Regions from separate parts of the Lysinibacillus sp. FSL L8-0312 genome, predicted to be linked through region 2. Evidence: predicted binding sites of a transcription regulator. Region 2 holds the regulator's gene; each other region holds the start of a gene.
The links. The regulator CtsR, encoded in region 2, represses protease genes until heat stress. The targets are predictions, from matches to a motif close to ATGGTCAATAAAGGTCAAACA.
Positions count from the first base shown of each region.

Region 1: clpP (ATP-dependent Clp endopeptidase proteolytic subunit ClpP) is a predicted target of CtsR. The motif match lies at 5,020-5,040, and genes of this name have one in related genera.
Region 3: MHI22_RS19905 (ATP-dependent Clp protease ATP-binding subunit) is a predicted target of CtsR. The motif match lies at 5,311-5,331, and genes of this name have one in related genera.

Region 1 covers NZ_JBBOOV010000001.1:2,347,968-2,354,634, forward strand. Annotated here, with positions in the region: gene MHI22_RS11860 (TPM domain-containing protein) at 1-510, opposite strand, end outside; gene MHI22_RS11865 (LemA family protein) at 570-1,151, opposite strand; gene MHI22_RS11870 (spore coat protein) at 1,287-1,901, shown strand; gene MHI22_RS11875 (amino acid ABC transporter ATP-binding protein) at 1,958-2,680, opposite strand; gene MHI22_RS11880 (amino acid ABC transporter permease) at 2,677-3,387, opposite strand; gene MHI22_RS11885 (basic amino acid ABC transporter substrate-binding protein) at 3,456-4,244, opposite strand; tRNA gene MHI22_RS11890 (tRNA-Arg) at 4,745-4,819, opposite strand; gene clpP (ATP-dependent Clp endopeptidase proteolytic subunit ClpP) at 5,127-5,717, shown strand; gene MHI22_RS11900 (IS3 family transposase) at 5,923-6,667, opposite strand, start outside.
Region 2 covers NZ_JBBOOV010000001.1:3,056,766-3,063,432, reverse strand. Annotated here, with positions in the region: gene corA (magnesium/cobalt transporter CorA) at 1-79, opposite strand, end outside; gene MHI22_RS15530 (class I SAM-dependent methyltransferase) at 117-800, opposite strand; gene MHI22_RS15525 (DUF4870 domain-containing protein) at 925-1,230, shown strand; gene MHI22_RS15520 (CtsR family transcriptional regulator) at 1,496-1,966, shown strand; gene MHI22_RS15515 (UvrB/UvrC motif-containing protein) at 1,980-2,522, shown strand; gene MHI22_RS15510 (protein arginine kinase) at 2,519-3,628, shown strand; gene MHI22_RS15505 (ATP-dependent Clp protease ATP-binding subunit) at 3,618-6,062, shown strand; gene radA (DNA repair protein RadA) at 6,154-6,667, shown strand, end outside.
Region 3 covers NZ_JBBOOV010000001.1:3,976,997-3,983,663, forward strand. Annotated here, with positions in the region: gene MHI22_RS19875 (alpha-amylase family glycosyl hydrolase) at 1-709, shown strand, start outside; gene MHI22_RS19880 (DegV family protein) at 754-1,611, opposite strand; gene MHI22_RS19885 (Cof-type HAD-IIB family hydrolase) at 1,755-2,564, opposite strand; gene MHI22_RS19890 (prolyl oligopeptidase family serine peptidase) at 2,686-3,450, shown strand; gene MHI22_RS19895 (metal-sulfur cluster assembly factor) at 3,504-3,812, shown strand; gene MHI22_RS19900 (Crp/Fnr family transcriptional regulator) at 4,439-5,125, opposite strand; gene MHI22_RS19905 (ATP-dependent Clp protease ATP-binding subunit) at 5,396-6,667, shown strand, end outside.

The DNA.
Region 1 (6,667 bases), 710 kb from region 2:
TATAATTAACCAAGTTGGCATGTCTTCACCTTCGTCTGCTGCCGCTGGTAATTCACCATTCCAATTATACTCCTTGGCAACAGTGCGAAATATTTCAGCATATGTCGATTGGAAGGCTTGATCTATGTCACCCGTACTTGCAGAAGGATAAAATGCCTCATCTAAAATACGTCCTAATTTTCCATCTGGTAATGGCCCCTCTAATCCTTGACCAACAGCTATTACTACGTCATTATTCCCTTCACCCTGTCCAAATGTAGCTAAAATTAAAACACCGTTATTTTTCTGTTCGTCACCTATTCCCCAAGAACGAATCATTTTTGTAGCATACATCTTTGGCTCCTGTCCATCTAGACTATCAATGGTTACAATCATGATTTCAGCGCCTGTGCCTTGATCCAATTGCGCGGAGTAATGATTTAATTGTTCTTTGATACTTGCAGATAATACATTGGCAAAATCATGTATATACGTATTTTTCATCGGTGACGGCATAGTTGCCTTTGCCATGTTCGTAAATAAAAGAAACACCGAACAAACGATGATTATCTGTACAAGGCTACGCTTCATTAGTGTGTACCTGATTGACTAAAATCGATTGATGGTGCTTTGTCAGCTCCTGCTGCGGCTTTAAAGTATTCTTTTTGTTCAAAGCCAAACATTCCTGCCATCAAATTACCTGGGAAACGTTTAACTTGCTTATTAAATTGCTGAACTTCATTATTGTAATCCTCACGTGCTACCGCCAGGCGATTTTCAGTGCCTGCTAGCTCATCCATTAACTGACGAAAGTTTGTATCTGCCTTTAAGTTTGGATAATTTTCAACAACTACAAGTAAACGACTAAGTGCTCCAGTTAAAGCATCATTTGCAGCAGCTTGCTCCTCTGGAGTGTTTGCACTACCCATTTGTGCACGTGCTTGTGTAATACTTGCAATCACCTCTTGCTCATGGTTCGCATAGCCTTTCACTGATTCGACTAAATTTGGAATCAAATCATAACGACGTTGGAGCTGATTTTCCACTTGTGCCCATTTCGAATCTACATTTTCCTCTGCAGTCACCAGGCTATTATATTTAGGAATGAATAATAAGGCGAATAGAACAAGAATAAGAACAATTATCCCAATTGGTCCAAGCAACTTTTTCAATTTATAGAACCTCCTCGACCTACTTTTCCTTTCTTCAATAGTCTACATTTTTGTCTTTACATTTATACCGTATGAATTTCATTTGACTTGACATACTAATTACTGCATCAAAAAATCATTGAGGAGGCGTTTTTTTTGTCACAATCGTTTTACAATGAATCATCAAATCAAACCAATTTCAATCAACAACATAGTCTAAATCATGGTGGCCATGAAATGATGGACATGCATGAAACAATTGGCGAAATTATCGCAGGTATGAACCAAGCCATAATTTTACGCCCACATGTACAAGATCCTGAATTATTGAATATTTTGGATCGCCAGTATAATTTTACCCTAGGTATGTACAATACAATTGTAGAGTCCTTCAAAACAGGACATGATCCATCTGTTCCAACAGGACGTTACCAAATGGAGACAGGAAATGACTTTAAATATGGCGTAAATCCTGGTCAACCAAAAAAGCCAATGCAAAATGCCAATGAAATTAATGATGAAACTATTTCAGGGTTCTTACTTGGTGCTCAAAAAGGTTCAGCAAAATGTATGACAACGGCTGCTTTAGAGACAACAAACCCAGTTGTTCGTCGCGTTGTTGCTGATAGTATTCCTAACTGCATTGAAATGGGCTACGAATTATCCATCTATCAAAATAAACATGGCTATTATCAGGTACCTCAATACTCACAACAGGATATGCAAACGATGCTGAATGCATATGACACAACAACTAATCCCCTTCATTAACACGAAAGAGCAGTCTCTGGTGGTAAACACCAGAAACTGCTCTTTATTCATTAAGATTATAATACCTTCCCTAAAAACGCCTTTGTACGGTCACTTTGTGGATTGCCAAAGAGTTCCTCTGGAGAGCCTTCTTCTACAATATAGCCACCGTCCATAAAGACTACTCGATCCCCTACTTCACGAGCAAAGCCCATTTCGTGCGTAACAACAACCATGGTCATCCCTTCAGCTGCTAGATTTTTCATAACATCTAGCACCTCTTTGACCATTTCAGGATCAAGTGCTGAAGTGGGCTCATCAAATAAAATGGCTTTTGGCTTCATGGCTAAGGCACGTGCAATGGCTACACGCTGCTGTTGACCACCCGATAGCTGCTCAGGATAGTTATATGCCTTGCTGTCGAGTCCAACCTTTTTTAACAGCTCATGCCCTAATTCTTCAGCTTCTGGACGACTCATTTTGCGAATTTGCATAGGGGCCATCGTGACATTATCGATAACTGTCATATGCGGGAATAGATTAAATTGTTGAAACACCATGCCAACTTCTGCCCGAATCTCGTTGATATTCGTTTTTGGCGCATTAATTTTCACATTTTCAATATAAATAGCACCATCTGTTACATCTTCTAGCATATTGATGCATCGTAAAAATGTACTTTTGCCTGAGCCAGATGGTCCAATCACACAAACAACTTGTTTCTCTTGGATTTCATAATCAATGCCTTTTAATACTTCAAGCTTTCCGAAATATTTGTGTAGGTTTTCAATTTTTATCATCTTGCTTCCCGCCCTTCTGCCTTAGCTTTACGAGGGACATAACTATTGCTAAATCGTTTCTCGATAAATGCCACGATCTTCGTTACACCATATGTTAAAACTAAATAGAGTAGTGCAGCAACGATGTACGGTTCCCAGAAGCGGAAGCTTGCACCTGCTACTACCTTACTTGCGTATAAAATATCTGGTGCTGCAATAACTGTTACTAATGAAGAATCTTTTAATAATGCGATAAATTCGTTCCCTAATGGTGGAATCATACGTCTAAATGCCTGTGGTAAAATGACCTTACGCATCGCTTGGTTATGTGTTAACCCTAAAGAACGAGCTGCCTCCATTTGCCCCTTTGCAATACTTTGAATACCTGCACGGAAAATTTCCGCATTGTAAGCAGCACAGTTTAATACGAGCGCTGTAATCCCTGACACCATATATCCTAAAGAATGACCAAAAATTGTTGGAATAACTGCTAAGTGAATTAATAAAATTTGCACAAGCATTGGTGTTCCACGGAATAAATCGATATATAATTTTGATGGCCAATAAATCCATTTTTTACTCGATAATTTTCCTAGGCCTAAAAATAGTCCTAATAGAATACCTCCAAAATAACCACTAAGTGTCAAAATAATTGTTACGCCAATACCCCGTATAAACATATCTCGGTAGTTCCAGACAATGTCCCAGCGTAAGTCAAAGATGTCCATCCGAAAACCCCATTTCCCCTTTAAAGTGAATGAGCCGCTAGCATACTAGGGGCGTCATCATTCATTTATTACTTGAAATCAGAACCTGTAATTTCTTTTAATTTACCGTTTTCTTTAATCTTTTTAAGACCTTCATTTAATTTATCTAATAGCTCTTTGTTTCCTTTTTGAACCATAAAGCCATAATATTCTTTTTCAAATGCATCATCTTCGATTACTTTTAGTTTTTGATCTGGATGCGCTTTAATGTATTCGTAAACTACCGCATTGTCTCCAATAGCTGCATCAACGTTACCGTTTAACATCTCTTGAATTGCGATTGGTTGACTTTCAAACGCCATAATATTTGTACTTGCTTCCCCTTGTAGCTTTTTCGCCGCCATATGACCTGTAGCATTAATTTGTACTGATACCTTTTTATCTTTTAGTTCAGCTAGAGATTTAATTTTTGAATCTTCTTTTACAACAATCAATAATTGAGACTCATAATAAGGCTCTGTAAAATCAAATGATTCTTTACGCTCTTCAGTAATTGTGATTCCTGAAGCACCAATATCTGTTTCACCGTTTTTAATTGTTTGGAAAACTGGCTCCCAACCAATGTTATTCCAGTCAACTTCAAAGTCCATTTCATCAGCAATAGCTTTTAAAACATCGACATCAATCCCCACAATTTTCCCTGAATCGTCAACAGATTCAAATGGTGCGAAAGTTGCCTCTGTACCAACTTTATATATTTTCTTACCATCTTCTGAAGATGAGCTTCCTGAAGATGCACCATCCTTTGTACCACATCCTGCAAGTGCTAATGTTAATGCTGCAACCATCATCAGTAGCATCCAACCTGTTTTCTTCATTGTATTTCCCCCTATTTCGATAATTTTCCGAAATGCGTATTATTTTTCGCAATTCGGAAATGTTAGACTATTAGGTCAATTATATTAATATTATAGTATTTAGACAACAACTTTTCGCATAAAACTAAATATTTTTTCATATTAATTTATAATAAACTTATATAATTAGAAGAAACATGTATAAATAACAAGAAATATAATCTAAAATTAATATATATACACTACAATCCACACCAAATTTCGATAAATTTAGGCAAAAAAAAAGAATCCCCTCAGATAGGATTCTTTTTTTCGACTATTTCTAGTCTTCACGTACAGTATGTCCACTAAAAAATAATTTGGAGTTATTGCTTTTTTGAAGGTTTGAAAGGAATAAATAGGGGGATAATGCCAACTAGGACAGTATTGCACCTATATCTCCCTCTCGATCTCCGCTAAGCAGGCTGCTAAACTACTTATTAGGAGATGAGCTATAACAAGTCTATCTATATTCAGTAAAATGGCGCCCTCGGAGGGAATCGAACCCCCAGTGCAAGAACCGGAATCTTACGTGTTATCCATTACACCACGAGGGCAAAGGCACAAAAAAAAAGTACTCACTCTAGGCTTACGAAAAGCATGATGTAGATAACCCTCATTTTTTGAAGCATACCTGCAAAATAGTGTACTGTACTTTAAACTTATAACCTCAATTATTATACAAGCCTATCACATATAATTCAACCATAGAATGCAAAAACATTTTATTTTTTTTATTTCACTTTAGCAGGGTTAATATTTGACCTTCCCTGACTATAATGTGTATGATAAGGATACAGCTGAAATAACAATGGAAATTTTCAGCAAAGGTATTCGAATTTAGTTTTTTAAGGAGGATTTAACATGAATTTAATTCCTACAGTTATTGAACAAACAAGTCGCGGTGAACGTGCATATGACATTTATTCACGTCTACTTAAAGACCGTATTATTCTTTTAGGAAGCGCTATTGATGACAATGTGGCTAACTCCATTGTTGCACAACTTCTTTTCCTACAAGCGGAAGATCCAGATAAAGATATCTCTCTTTACATTAATTCACCAGGTGGATCAATTACGGCTGGTATGGCTATTTATGACACAATGCAAATCATTAAACCACAAGTTCAAACAATTTGTATTGGTATGGCTGCATCAATGGGTGCTTTCTTACTAGCTGCTGGTGAGCCTGGTAAACGTTTTGCATTACCAAATGCAGAAGTAATGATTCACCAACCACTAGGTGGCGCACAAGGTCAAGCGACAGAAATTGAAATTGCTGCTAAACGTATTTTATTCTTACGTGAAAAATTAAATGGCATTTTATCTGAACGCACAGGCCAACCACTTGAAGTCATTGCTAGAGACACAGATCGTGATAATTTCATGACTGCTGAACGTGCTAAAGAATATGGTTTAATCGATCACATTATGCACCGTAGCGATAATAAATAAAAATGAGAAGGCATCACAGACTCGCTCTGTGATGCCTTTCGTGTTGTTGAAAAAGGTGATGTCAACGACAGAAACAGCCATTTTGAAAGGCGAGGGGTTGATTTCCGTTCCGCCAGCGTCCTTTCCAGTGGGCGTCCGCTGATCACTGCATTCGCTCCAGGGGCTCCTCTAGGACGCTATGAACTGACCCCAAAAATTTGAACTTTTAAGAAACTCTTCGAAACTCAACTGGACTTTTTCCGTTGAGTTTTATTTTTATCCGCTCATGATTGTAGTAGTGGATAAAGTCTACTAACGCTTTTTTGAATGCTTCGTAGTTCTTAAACGTTGTTGCGTATAGAAATTCTGATTTCATAATGCCAAAAAAGCTTTCTATCACGGCATTATCTAAACAATTTCCTTTCCGTGACATACTTTGCTTGATTTCATGTGTTGCCAATAACGCTTTAAAACGTGGTATTTGATATAACCATCCTTGATCAGAATGGACGATTAAGCCACTCTTTTTCGATAACTTTGTATACGTAAACGCCTTCTTAAAAGACTGTTGAACTAACTCAAAATTAGGTGATTTTGATACCTCATACCCAACGATTTCTCGATTGAATAAATCTAATACAGCGGATATATAGATTTTTTGACCGTTTATTTTAAACTCCGTTACATCGGTTACCCATTTCTGATTGGGTGCAGTGGCTTCAAAATCACGTTGGATGACATTCTCTGCGACATAGCCGACTGTCCCTTTATACGAACGGTATTTTTTAGGGCGTACCGTCCCTTTTAAGCCCAATTCTTGCATCAATCGTTGGACCGTTTTATGGTTGATGAAAAACCCTTCATTTCGGAGGGCTAAACAAATACGACGATAGCCATAACGCCCCTTATGGTAATGAAAAAGCGTCTGAATTCGTTCTTTGATCGCTTGATATTTATCTGGTTTTACCCAT
Region 2 (6,667 bases):
ATTCTTGCTGATGTATAACTTCCAATGGAAAATCTTTTAGTAATTGTTGTTGTTTTGTAATACCAATGGTGCTTATCACGGTTTTCACCTCAAATTATTTACTACAAAATATTTATTTAGTGCCCCTCTTTAAAGCATACCCAACCAGCAAATAAAGTAGTGGCAAAAAATCTAGAAGGTTTTGTAAAGCCCGCCTTTTGTAGCAGTGTTAAAATATCCTCTTCACGCATAAACGAAAGGGAGCGAATGGATTTTTCCATCTCTGCTACATCAGATGCAGGAAGCTTTGTATGTTGTAGCCAATAGGAACGCCATAAATCAAATTGTAGTTCAGTTTCTAAAGAGCCGGGCTGACCATATTTTGAGACAAGGACAAACGGTGCTCCAGGCTTTAAATGTCTTGCGATTTCTTCTAATGTAGATAGTTTTTCTTCATAACCCAGAATAAAATGCAGAACGAGAACACAACTTGCTGCATCGTATTTTATGGAGGGTAATTGAGTATCTAGTATTGTTCCTTGGTGGAAAGACAGCGTATTGGGTAGAGTGTGTAGACGTTCCTTTGCTATGCTGAGCATGGACTCTGATGGATCAATACCTGTGAATGACCAGTCGGGCCTTCCATCTGCAAGCTGTAAAATTTCATTGCCGCTTCCTGCACCCACAATTAACATATCAGCTTTATCTGGCAGTGTGGAATGATAAAAGGTTTGTATTAAACGTAGCATGGCATCATAGCTTGGCAATGTACGACGAATACCCTTTTCATATTCGTTTGCTAATGTGTTGTTAAATTCCATCTCTCATCACAGCCTTCCAAAAAAAATTTAATAAATCTTATTTAATGTGAAACTATTACGGGTATAGTTCCGTAAATAGTAGTACATAAAACATAGACAAAGTACAAAGAAAGGGTTGATATATATGGAGACTAAATGGTCTAAAGTAATCATACACGCAAGTGCATTTTTTGCGCCATGGTTAGTACCTATTATTTTCTTCTTAATTAGTTCGGATGAGGAAGTGAAGGCGATTTCTATTCAAGCATTGCTCTTCCAAATTGTTATGGGTATTTTAATCGCTATCTCAGTTGTTTTAAGTTTTGTTCTTATTGGGTTACCGTTTTTAATCATTTTCGGCATCATGTTATTTGTTGTACCAATTATCGGTATCGTAAAAGCATTGTCTGATGAGCCTTGGCGTTATCCAATTGTTGGTCGTTGGGTATAATTTTCATAGACGCAAGTATATGCTAGTTGCATATGCTTGCGTTTTTTCTATGACTAATAAGGGTACATTAGGTATATGAGCAAATTATAACCCGCGCAGTTTTAACTGAAAAAGTGCTGTTTTTCGTACTAAAATAGGCATTTTAAGACTTTTCACTTTTCTATGGGCGAAATCATTGCAATTTTTTTGAAGCGTTTTGTATAATATACTAAAAGAAAGTCAAAGATAGTCAAAGTCAGTGAAGCAAGCGAGGTGTATTCCTAAAATGCGTAATATATCAGACATCATAGAAGGTTACTTAAAGCAAGTACTTGAATTAGGTGGAGAAGGGCATATTGAAATTAAACGGAGTGAGATTGCTGATAAATTTCAATGTGTGCCATCACAAATAAATTATGTAATTAATACAAGATTTACTGCCGAGCGAGGTTACCTTGTTGAGAGCAAACGTGGTGGTGGTGGGTACATACGAATTTTACGTGTCCGCGCGCATTCACAGATTGATTTAATCGACGATGTTCTCAGACAAATAGAAGGTGGAGCATCTCAAACGATGGCAGAAGATTTAGTATATCGGCTCATCGATGAGCAGGTAATTTCAAAACGAGAAGCGAAATTAATGTTAGCAGCAATTGATCGCTCCACAATCGATTTACATCTCCCTTTAAGAGATACTATTCGAGCAAAGATCTTGCGAGCAATGCTGACAACAATCAAATATGAACAGCAAAAATAGTGAGGTGATGGAAATGATATGCGAACATTGTAAACAACGTAATGCGACAGTTACAGTAACACAAGTTCAAAATGGGCAAAAGGTGGAGCACCATTATTGTGACGTCTGCGCCTCACAGTTCCATCCATTTCATGCAGAGTTTAAACAAGAGCCAGTGTCTATTCAACAGCTATTGTCGAACTGGTTCGGCTCGCCTACATGGCAAAAGGTGGGGGAAAAACAACAAGTTCAACCACAACAGCAAACATGCCCACAATGTGGATTTTCGTATAAACAATTTTTAAAAGAAGGTAAATTTGGATGCCCGAGCTGTTATGACACCTTTAGTGAGCATTTGCCTAAGCTCTTTAATCGCATACAGGCAGGCCCTCAACACATTGGTAAAATGCCTGGTGCTCGCAGTAATGTGTATGTCATTAAAAAGCAAATAGAGGATATCCGCAAGCGTATGAAGGCCGCTGTAGCAGAAGAACAATTTGAGGAGGCGGCGAAGCTCCGTGATGAAGTTAAAGAGCTAGAGAAGCATCTACAATTTGAAGGTGGTGATGTGTCATGATGATTGATTCATTTTTAGAGCGTGCGACCCCAACGTGGATGCATATCAAGGATGATTATTCAGATATTGTCATTAGTACACGTATTCGCCTTGCTCGAAATTTAGATGGCTATCGATTTCCATTAGCTTTCTCAGAGAATGAGGCACTGCAGGTGGAACAGGCAGTTACACATGCACTTAGTGATAGCCCAACGCTTCAAAATGATTATGCTTATTTTGCTATTAAGGATTTAACGCCTCTACAGCGTCAAATTCTTGTAGAAAAGCATTTGATTAGTCCACAGCTGGCTAAAAAAGAGCAAGTAGGTTCTATACTTCTTTCTGAAGATGAATCCGTTAGCATTATGGTGAATGAAGAGGATCATTTACGCATTCAATGTATGACAGCAAGCTTTCAACTTCAAAGTGCCTATGAACAAGCAAATAAAATTGATCGTATCCTAGAGAAAGTATTACCGTATGCCTTTCGAGATACTTTTGGCTATTTAACAAGTTGTCCGACGAATATTGGCACGGGTCTTCGCGCATCGGTCATGATGCATCTACCCGCACTGACATTAACCGGGCAAATGAATCAAATTATTAATGCCATGACTCGCTTAGGAATGACTGTAAGAGGTATATATGGAGAAGGCAGCGAAAATTTAGGAAATGTTTATCAAGTGTCGAATCAAATTACACTTGGGAAGACAGAAGAAGACATTTTAGCAGACATACAAAGTGTCGCTGAAAAGATTATCCAAAAAGAGCGACACGCAAGAGGGAAGTTGATGGAAAAGGCAGAGCTTGCTCTAGAAGATAGAGTATATCGGGCTTTAGGTACCCTTACACATGCGAGAATTCTAACAAGTGAGGAAGCCGCTACCTGTCTATCTAATGTTCGTTTAGGAGTAGATCTACAGTTAATTGATGGGATTCAAGCAACAACCTTAAATGAATGTGTTGTTAGTATGCAACCAGGTTTTTTACAGCACTATGCAGGTGAGGCACTGCCCCCTGCTGAACGGGATCGTGTCCGAGCGGAAATGCTCCGTGAGGCATTATCTCAAGAATATGCGAATAAGCCTATAAATGGGGAAAAAGGAGAGGATTTATATGATGTTTAATCGTTTTACACAACGCGCGCAAAAAGTATTACAGCTTGCTCAGGAAGAGGCTATTCGTTGGAAGCACGAATCTATTGGAACAGAGCACATTCTATTAGGGCTTATACGTGAAGGCGGCGGTATTGCTGCGAAAGCGTTAGAAGCCATTGATATTAGTCCTCAAATGATTGAAGCTGGTATTGAAGAATTAGTTGGTAAAGGTAAAGAAGATGTCGGTCCAATTGTTCACTATACGCCAAGAGCTAAGAAAGTAATTGAACTATCTGTGGATGAATCACGTAAATTAGGTCACTCGTATATCGGCACAGAGCACTTATTATTAGCGCTTATTCGTGAAGGTGAAGGCGTGGCAGCTCGCGTCTTAAACAATGCGGGTGTCGGCTTAAATAAAGCACGTCAGCAAGTATTATTGCTATTAGGTAACAACGATAATGCACAATCTGGGCAACAAGCAGCTCAAGCTGCCAATACCCCAACTTTAGATAGCCTAGCACGTGATTTAACACAAATTGCACGTGAAGGCACATTGGACCCTGTTATTGGTCGAAGCAAGGAAATTACACGTGTGATTGAAGTGTTATCGCGTCGTACGAAAAATAACCCTGTATTGATTGGTGAGCCAGGTGTTGGTAAAACAGCGATTGCTGAAGGGTTAGCACAGCAAATTATCCATAATGAAGTACCAGAAATCCTACGTGACAAACGTGTCATGACTTTAGATATGGGGACGGTTGTTGCAGGTACTAAATATCGTGGTGAATTTGAAGATCGTTTGAAAAAGGTGATGGATGAAATTCGCCAAGCCGGCAACATCATTTTATTCATTGATGAATTGCATACATTAATCGGTGCAGGTGGTGCAGAAGGTGCGATTGATGCCTCCAATATTTTAAAACCATCTTTAGCACGCGGTGAGCTTCAATGTATTGGTGCAACAACATTAGACGAGTACCGCAAATATATTGAAAAGGATGCAGCATTAGAGCGTCGCTTCCAACCAATCCAAGTGGATGAACCAACAGTGGAAGAAGCGATTCTAATTATTCAAGGCTTACGTGACCGTTATGAAGCGCATCACCGTGTAAAAATTACAGATGAAGCGATTGAAGCAGCGGCTAAAATGAGTGACAGATATATTTCAGACCGATTCTTACCAGATAAAGCAATTGACTTAATCGACGAGGCAGGTTCTAAAGTTCGCTTACGTTCATTTGCAGTGCCACCAAACTTAAAGGCACTTGAAGATAAACTTGAAAATGTGCGCTCTGAAAAAAATGCAGCCGTATCAGGCCAAGAATTTGAAAAGGCAGCCTCTCTAAGAGACACAGAGCAAAAGCTGAAAGATGAAATTGAAGCTACACGAAAAAATTGGAAAGAAGAGCAAGGCAAAGCGGAATCTAAAGTGACTGTGGATGATGTTGCAGCAGTTGTATCAATGTGGACAGGAATCCCAGTAGCTAAAATTGCTTCCGAGGAATCTTCGAAGTTATTACAACTTGAAGAAGAGTTACACAAACGTGTAGTAGGGCAAGGAGAAGCGGTAGAAGCGATTTCTCGTGCGATCCGTCGTGCAAGAGCAGGCTTAAAAGATCCAAAACGACCAATCGGCTCATTCATTTTCTTAGGACCTACAGGTGTTGGTAAAACAGAGTTGGCAAGAGCACTTGCTGAAGTGATGTTTGGCGATGAAGATGCGATGATTCGTGTCGATATGTCTGAGTACATGGAGAAGCATTCGACTTCTCGTTTAGTAGGTTCACCTCCAGGCTATGTGGGCTTTGATGATGGTGGTCAATTGACTGAAAAGGTTCGCCGTAAACCATACTCGGTCGTATTATTAGATGAAATTGAAAAAGCACATCCAGATGTTTTCAATATTCTACTGCAAGTTCTTGAAGATGGCCGTTTAACAGATTCTAAGGGCCGTGTAGTAGACTTCCGTAATACAGTAGTCATTATGACTTCAAACGTTGGTGCCGATGCTTTAAAATATCAAAAGAGCCTTGGTTTCAATGTAGGTGGAGCAGAATCTAAGCATAAAGATATGAAGGGTACGATGCTAGAAGAATTGAAAAAGGCATTCCGTCCAGAGTTCTTAAACCGTATCGATGAAATGATTGTCTTCCACGCATTAGATAAAGAGCATTTAAAAGAAATCATTGCAATGATGGGCAATGCACTAACAAAACGCTTAAAAGAGCAAGATATTTCGTTGGAGCTAACTGATGCAGCACTTGAGAAAATTGCTGAGGAAGGCTATGACCCTCAATATGGTGCTCGTCCGTTACGCCGTGCATTACAAAAACAAGTAGAGGATCGATTATCAGAAGAATTACTGAAAGGTAATGTAGAGAAGGGTAATCAGGTAATCATTGATTATGTAGACGGTGAGTTTATTGTAAAGAAAAAAGAGGGAGTATCCATCTCTAAATAATTTTATGCAAAGACAGCGAGGCTTTAAGTGCCAAGCTGTCTTTTTTTCTGTACAATTAATGATAAGAACAAATATTCGAGGTGAAAGCAATTTGGCAAAGAAAAAAACAAAGTTTGTATGTTCAGGCTGTGGCTATGAAACTGCAAAATGGATGGGAAGATGTCCAGGGTGTGGAGAATGGAATAAGATGGTGGAAGAAGTTGAGATGGTCGCAAAGGGACCACGAGGAGCATTCCAGCATTCTGCTACAGTTACCCAAAAGGCTCTCCCAATTATTCAGGTCGAAGCGACTGAAGAATCCCGTGTAGCGACGGAAATGGGCGAACTGAATCGCGTATTGGGTGGTGGTATTGTACCCGGTTCGCTCGTATTAATCGGGGGAGATCCGGGGATTGGGAAATCTACACTATTACTACAAGTTTCAGCATTACTTTCGAATAAAGGGCATCGTGTGCTTTATATTTCTGGAGAGGAGTCCATTCGTCAAACAAAATTACGAGCAGAGCGTCTAGGAGTGGTTTCTCAAGAGCTTTACATATATTCCGAGACGAATCTCGAATTTTTAAACCAAACCATTGATGAAGTACAACCGAAATTTGTCATTG
Region 3 (6,667 bases), 920 kb from region 2:
TAAAAACGTGGATATGGATTCTTCTAAATTAATGGAGCCTTTTACAGGAGAGAAGCCGACACAGATTATGGTGGATTCACTTGAAACCCATCGTTTTACATTCGATTCTGCGACTGAAAATATGTTTCCGCCTACACGCTTAAAAATGGCGATGGGTGCTTTATTTATGCTTCCTGGGATTCCCGTTGTGCAATATGGTACAGAAATCGCCATGAATGGGGAAGCAAAACCAGATACACATCAGTTGTATAACTTTAAAACTGATGAAGAATTGATTGATTATATTAAAAATGTTCAATCCTTACGTAATCAATCTGCAACTTTACGTAAAGGTGATTTTGAAGTAATTACAAATGACAATGGCCTACTTGTCTTCACACGTACCTCTGACGAAGAAAAGTGGGTAATTATGGTGAATAATACAGGCAAAACGCAACGTGTGGACTTAACACCAGCGCAACTTGGTGAAGGGAAAATGCTGAACGGAATTTTACATGAGGAAAAAGTTCGTATAAATGAAAAAGAGGTTTATCCTGTTATTTTAGACCGAGAAATGGTTGAGATTTATCAGGTTCGCAATGATGAAGGCTTAAACATGCCCTACATGGTTGCCCTTGGTTTAGTGTGGGTAATCTTTATCGGCTTTGTTGTTATCATCATTAAACGAGGAAAAGTTCGCCGTCAAGAACAAGACGTCCAACAACCATAGCACAACGAAAAAGCATGCTAGGAGCAATCCTAACATGCTTTTTATTAGCCTTGATAGCTTTTGTTCGTAAAGAAGATTGCAATAGTGCCTGGTCCTACATGTGAACCGATTGCAGAGCCAATCATAGTAATTTGAACAGCTTGAGGAGAAAAACGTTCCTGAATAGAAGCCTTTACTTCATTGGCAAAGGCCACATCATCACTATGACTAATACCAACAATTTTATCCGTAAAGCTTCCGCCACGCTCCTGCATTAAATCTAACATACGATTAAGTGCTTTTTTACGACCACGTGACTTTTCAATAGGTATCAGCTTGCCTTCCTCTACATTTAAAATAGGTTTAATGCTCAGAAGACCACCTAAAAAGGCACTGGCCTTGGATACACGACCACCTTTGGCAAGGTAATCTAAATCTTCTACTGTAAATAAATGCTCCATCTGAGGTGCATATGCACTCATTTTAGAGGCCATATCCTCTAAGGATACCCCTATATTTCGAAGGCGAACTGCTTCCTCTACAACTAGACCATGTCCTAGTGAAGCGCATTTAGAGTCGATAATGACTAATTTTAATGAAGGATATTGCTCTAATACTTGATTGCGAATCATTTGAGCAGTACTATATGTGCCGGATAATTCCGATGAAAAGGCAATATAGATGCCTTCTTCTTCATTTTTAGCTAGTTCCTCAAAGTGCTTTAAAAACAGCTCAGGTGACACTTGTGATGTTTTTGGTTGAGCACCTTGGCGGATGGCATCGTAAATCTCTTTGGAATCAATCGTAATGACATCTTCATATTCTTTGTTGTTCAATTGCACTCGTAAAGGGAGTAACACGACATCATTTTCTTCATAGTAAGACTTCGGTAGATCGCATCCACTATCCGTAAAAATCTTCATTCTCTTGTCCCCCTAATTTCAACTTACTCATCAAGTATTTTTAACTTTATTCAGTCGGTACTCACTTAAGATAAATGGAAGGGGTACCACTGAATAAAGTTAAACTGGTAAAAATGGAATGTTAACTTGAACTTACTACTTAACTATGATAATTTCAAGCGTTCAATGAGGATTTTTGCGATTCCATCATCATTATTTGTTGCTGTAATTTCATTGGCAATGTTTTTAAGACTTGGAATACCGTTCCCCATCGCTACACCAAGTCCAGCATATTCGATCATTTCTAAATCATTGTCTTCATCACCAAACGCGATGATACGCTCACGTGGAATACCTAAATCTTTTGCCACATGCGCAATACCCACAGCTTTATTTAAGCCGCGACGTACAATTTCAATAATATGAAGTGGCGCGCCCCATCGACGATGCTCAATAACTTCTGCGTGCACCGCCTGTAAATGGTCACGTATAATGACCGAATTCGCTTCATTTGCTTGAATTAATAAACTTGTGGGATTTTCCAAGAGATGTGTGTATAAATCCCCAAGTGTGATTTTGGGATTACCCATATTAAAAATATTTAAGATACGATCATCTTCTGTGTGTACATAAATATCATCTTTTACCTCAGCGATAATATTTTCATACTCGTAACTATTGATGGATCCAACAACATCATGTACAACACTTAAATCAATCGGTGTGTGCATATGTTGCCAAGATACATTTTTGGGATGATGTACATATGCGCCATTAAAATTGACAATGGGTGTAGTGAGCCCAAGTTCATGATAATAAAGATCACTTGCACGGTATGGACGCCCCGTTGCAATCATCACTTGATGCCCTAATTCCTTAGCCTGCAATAATGTTTTTTTCGTTTTTGCTGAGATTTGTTGTTGGTCTGTTAATAAAGTACCATCTAAGTCTAGTACGATTAAATGCGGTTTCATAGCTCGTTGCCCCTTTCCTATAGTTTGAATAGTATCTCTTTGTCTTTCATTCGTCAAAATTTTGTCACAGTGAAAAAAGTTTGCTAACATAAAGATGAGACAATAGTTGGGAGTGACAAAAATGTTTGTAGAAAAAGAAGTGTGGGGAAATATTCCTTTATTACATATACATACAGACAAGATGAATGAAGAAACCCCAGTAGTGATTTTTTTGCATGGTTTTATGAGCGCGAAAGAACATAACTTACACTATGCATACCAATTGGTGCATAAGGGGGTGCGTGTCCTATTACCAGATGCAAAATTTCATGGTGACCGTAGCGAAGGCCTTACAGAAATACAAATGAACTTGAAATTTTGGGATATTGTTTTAAATTCTATTCATGAAGTGCAACAATTATATGATGAATTAAGGAATAAAAATTTATTGGCCAGTCATAATATTGGCATAGCAGGTACTTCAATGGGCGGTATCGTGACCTCCGGCTGTTTAAAACTTTATGATTGGATAAAAACAGCGTCAATATGTATGGGTGCACCAGGTTTTATTAAATTAGGTGAATATCAATTGCAGCAATTTGCAAAAAGCGGTATCAATTGGCCGATGTCAGAGGAAGATGTTCAAAAAGTGAATGAGCTCTTAGCTAAATATGATGTTAGTTTAACGCCAGAAAAATTCGCAGGTCGTCCAGTTTTCTTTTGGCATGGAGAATTAGATAAAACAGTACCTTTCCAAGAAACGTATAAATTTTATGAGACATTACGGGAATACTATCAAGCAAGCCCTGAATATTTAAAGTTTATGGTGAACAAAAAGGCAGGACATGCAGTCCCACGTGACGGTATGCTAGCAGCAACAGACTGGCTTGCACAGCATTTGGCATAACAGGATGCATCTGCTATGATAAGGTTAACACTATGATGGAAGGAGAAATACGAATGGATCAAGATATGAAAGATAGCATGTTTGGTGCTTTAGAAAATGTAATTGACCCTGAGCTTGGGATTGATATCGTCAACTTAGGTTTAGTATATGATGTAGATTTAGATGATGAAGGTGTAGCAACTGTTACGATGACATTAACATCGATGGGATGCCCACTTGGGCCAGTTATTGTGGATCAGGTGAATACGGCATTAGGGGAACTTCCAGAAGTGAAAAGTACAAATGTTAACATTGTATGGAATCCACCTTGGTCAAAAGACAAAATGTCACGCTATGCAAAAATGGCATTAGGCGTACGCTAAAATTGCAACATTAAAAATCCCTGCTTATTTTATAGGCAGGGATTTCATGTTGTTGAAAAAAGATGATGTTCATAGTAGAAAAAGAACCTTTAGCAAGGCGAGGGGTTGATTTCCGTTCCACCAGCGTCCTTTCCAGGGGGCGTCCGATGAGCCGCTTCACTCACTGCGTTCGCTCCAGAGTCTCAACTGTGACGCTAAATCCCCTAGGAGTGACGCTGGCTCCACTCCAATCAACCATTCTGCAAAAATGTCTTTTTCTTATCTTTCATACGAGCCGTATTTGTATGATTAGAGAAAGGATAGCCTCTTATTGTCAATGTGGAGAAGTGATGAGTGACAACACCCTCCATAAAGAGTAATGAATACCTTCACTTTATTTGAAGATCTTTGCTAAAAAGAAATATTTTTATGGGTTGGAGTGGAAGGCTACTTGACTCCCGTGGGATAGCGAGACAGGCGAGCCCCTGCACGGAGGAAGCGGCTCGGCGCTCGCCCACAGGAAAGCAAGTAGCCTGCAACGGAAATCCATTTTCACCCTTCACAAAAATGCTATGGATGGTTTTGTTTTTCAACACGATAAAATCCCTGCTATATTTTATAGGCAGGGATTTTCGTTTGTAACGAAATTAATCGATACGGCATATTTGTAATGGACAATTTTCACAAGCAATTTCATTTTTTAAAAATTGTAAATCATGAATTGTAATAAAGCCTTTATCAAAGGTGATAATGTCGTGTTTTTTTAAATCATTCAACATACGATTAATCATTTCACGACTTGTTGCACACAAATTCGCAATTTCTGTATTTGTTAGCTGGAAATCAATAAAAATTGAGCCATTTTCTAAAGGTTTACCATACGTATTGGAAAGCCGAATGAGCGTTGAAAATAAAGCACCTTTTTTACCATTTAACACTAAATCACGCAAACGACTTTGATGCTTTAAGTTTTCTGTTTGCAACCACTTTATATATTCCACCATCACAGTAGGCTGATCTTCTAGTAAATGCTCCAATGATTTCCGACTTAACACATACATCGTAGAAGGCTCTAAAACCTTTGCAGTCATGGAATTATAGATTAGGTTACAAAACAATGACCCCTCTCCAATTATACTGTCAGGACCACAAATACGAATAGTTAATTCCTTGCCAGTTTCGGTTTCTTGGCTTATCGAAATCACACCAGATTGGATGTAATAAATTTCTTTTGCCCGTTCACCCTCTAGGAAAATTTTATTTCCTTTATTCACTTTGATAAAAACACCATGCTTTTGAAATAGATCTTTAATTTTTTCAAACATATTATCCATTAAAACCATATCTCCAACACATCGCTTTCTTTTTGTAATAAACGGCAATTATTACAAAAGGATAGTGGATTTTTCGATACTAAAACATAGAAACATACCATTATTATAACGTAAATTTCCAAAATCCGTGAAAAAATTTTAGTGCGATTTCTTTGCGAAGCAATGTCGATTGATGTAAAATAAAGTTAGTCAAAAAAGGTCAAACTTTTTTAAAAGAACAAGAATGGGTATAACAATAATAAGAAACATGATGGTAAAGGAGTGCTAGCTATGCAATTTCAACAAACAGATAACAAAAAACCACTAGAGCAATTTGGACGAAATTTGATTGAAGAAGTTAAAAACGGCAAAATGGACCCTGTTATCGGGCGTGATGAGGAAATTCGAAATGTCATTCGTATTTTAACACGCAAAACGAAAAATAATCCTGTATTAATTGGTGAACCAGGAGTTGGTAAAACAGCGATTGTTGAGGGTTTAGCACAGCGTATTGTGAAAGGCGATGTGCCAGAGGGCTTGAAAGAATGTGTGTTATATGAGCTAGATATGAGTGCTTTAATCGCAGGGGCAAGCTATCGTGGCCAATTTGAAGAGCGCTTAAAAGGTGTGTTAAAAGAGGTGAAAGATTCAGAAGGACAAATCATTTTATTTATTGATGAAATTCATACCATCGTCGGCGCAGGCAAAACAGACGGTGCTATGGATGCAGGGAATATGCTCAAGCCAATGCTTGCACGCGGTGAACTACATTGTATTGGTGCTACAACACTAGATGAGTATCGTATGTACATTGAAAAAGATCCTGCTTTAGAGCGACGATTCCAGCAAGTTCTTGTACGTGAGCCTTCGATTGAGGATACGGTTTCCATTTTACGGGGCTTAAAAGAACGCTTTGAATTACATCATGCAGTACGAATTCATGACAGAGCAATTGTTGCGGCAGCAGAACTGTCCAACCGATATATTACAGAGCGATTTTTACCTGATAAGGCAATTGATTTAATTGATGAGGCTTGTGCGATGATTCGTACAGAAATTGATTCGATGCCACAGGAATTAGATGCAGTGACACGTCGCATTATGCAGCTTGAGATTGAAGAACAGGCATTACGTAAGGAAAAGGACGAGGCAAGTAAAAAACGTCTAGAGCAATTGCGTGAGGAATTAACAAAATTAAAAGAATCCTCAGAGGGCATGCGCCAACAATGGGAAGCAGAAAAAGAAATGTTACACGATATTCAGAAAAAACGGGAAACATTAGATAAATACCGTCGTGATTTAGATGAAGCAGAAAGTAAATATGATTTAAATAAAGCTGCCGAATTACGCCATGGCAAAATCCCAACATTAGAAAAGGAAATTCAGGAACTCGAAAAACAGTTAGAAAACGGGGCAGAATCCCGCATTTTACGTGAAGAAGTAACGGCAGATGAAATTGCTGCGATCGTTTCCCGCTGGACAGGAATTCCTGTAACAAAATTAGTAGAAGGAGAACGTGAAAAACTTCTACGATTAAAGGATACATTACATGAAAGGGTAGTC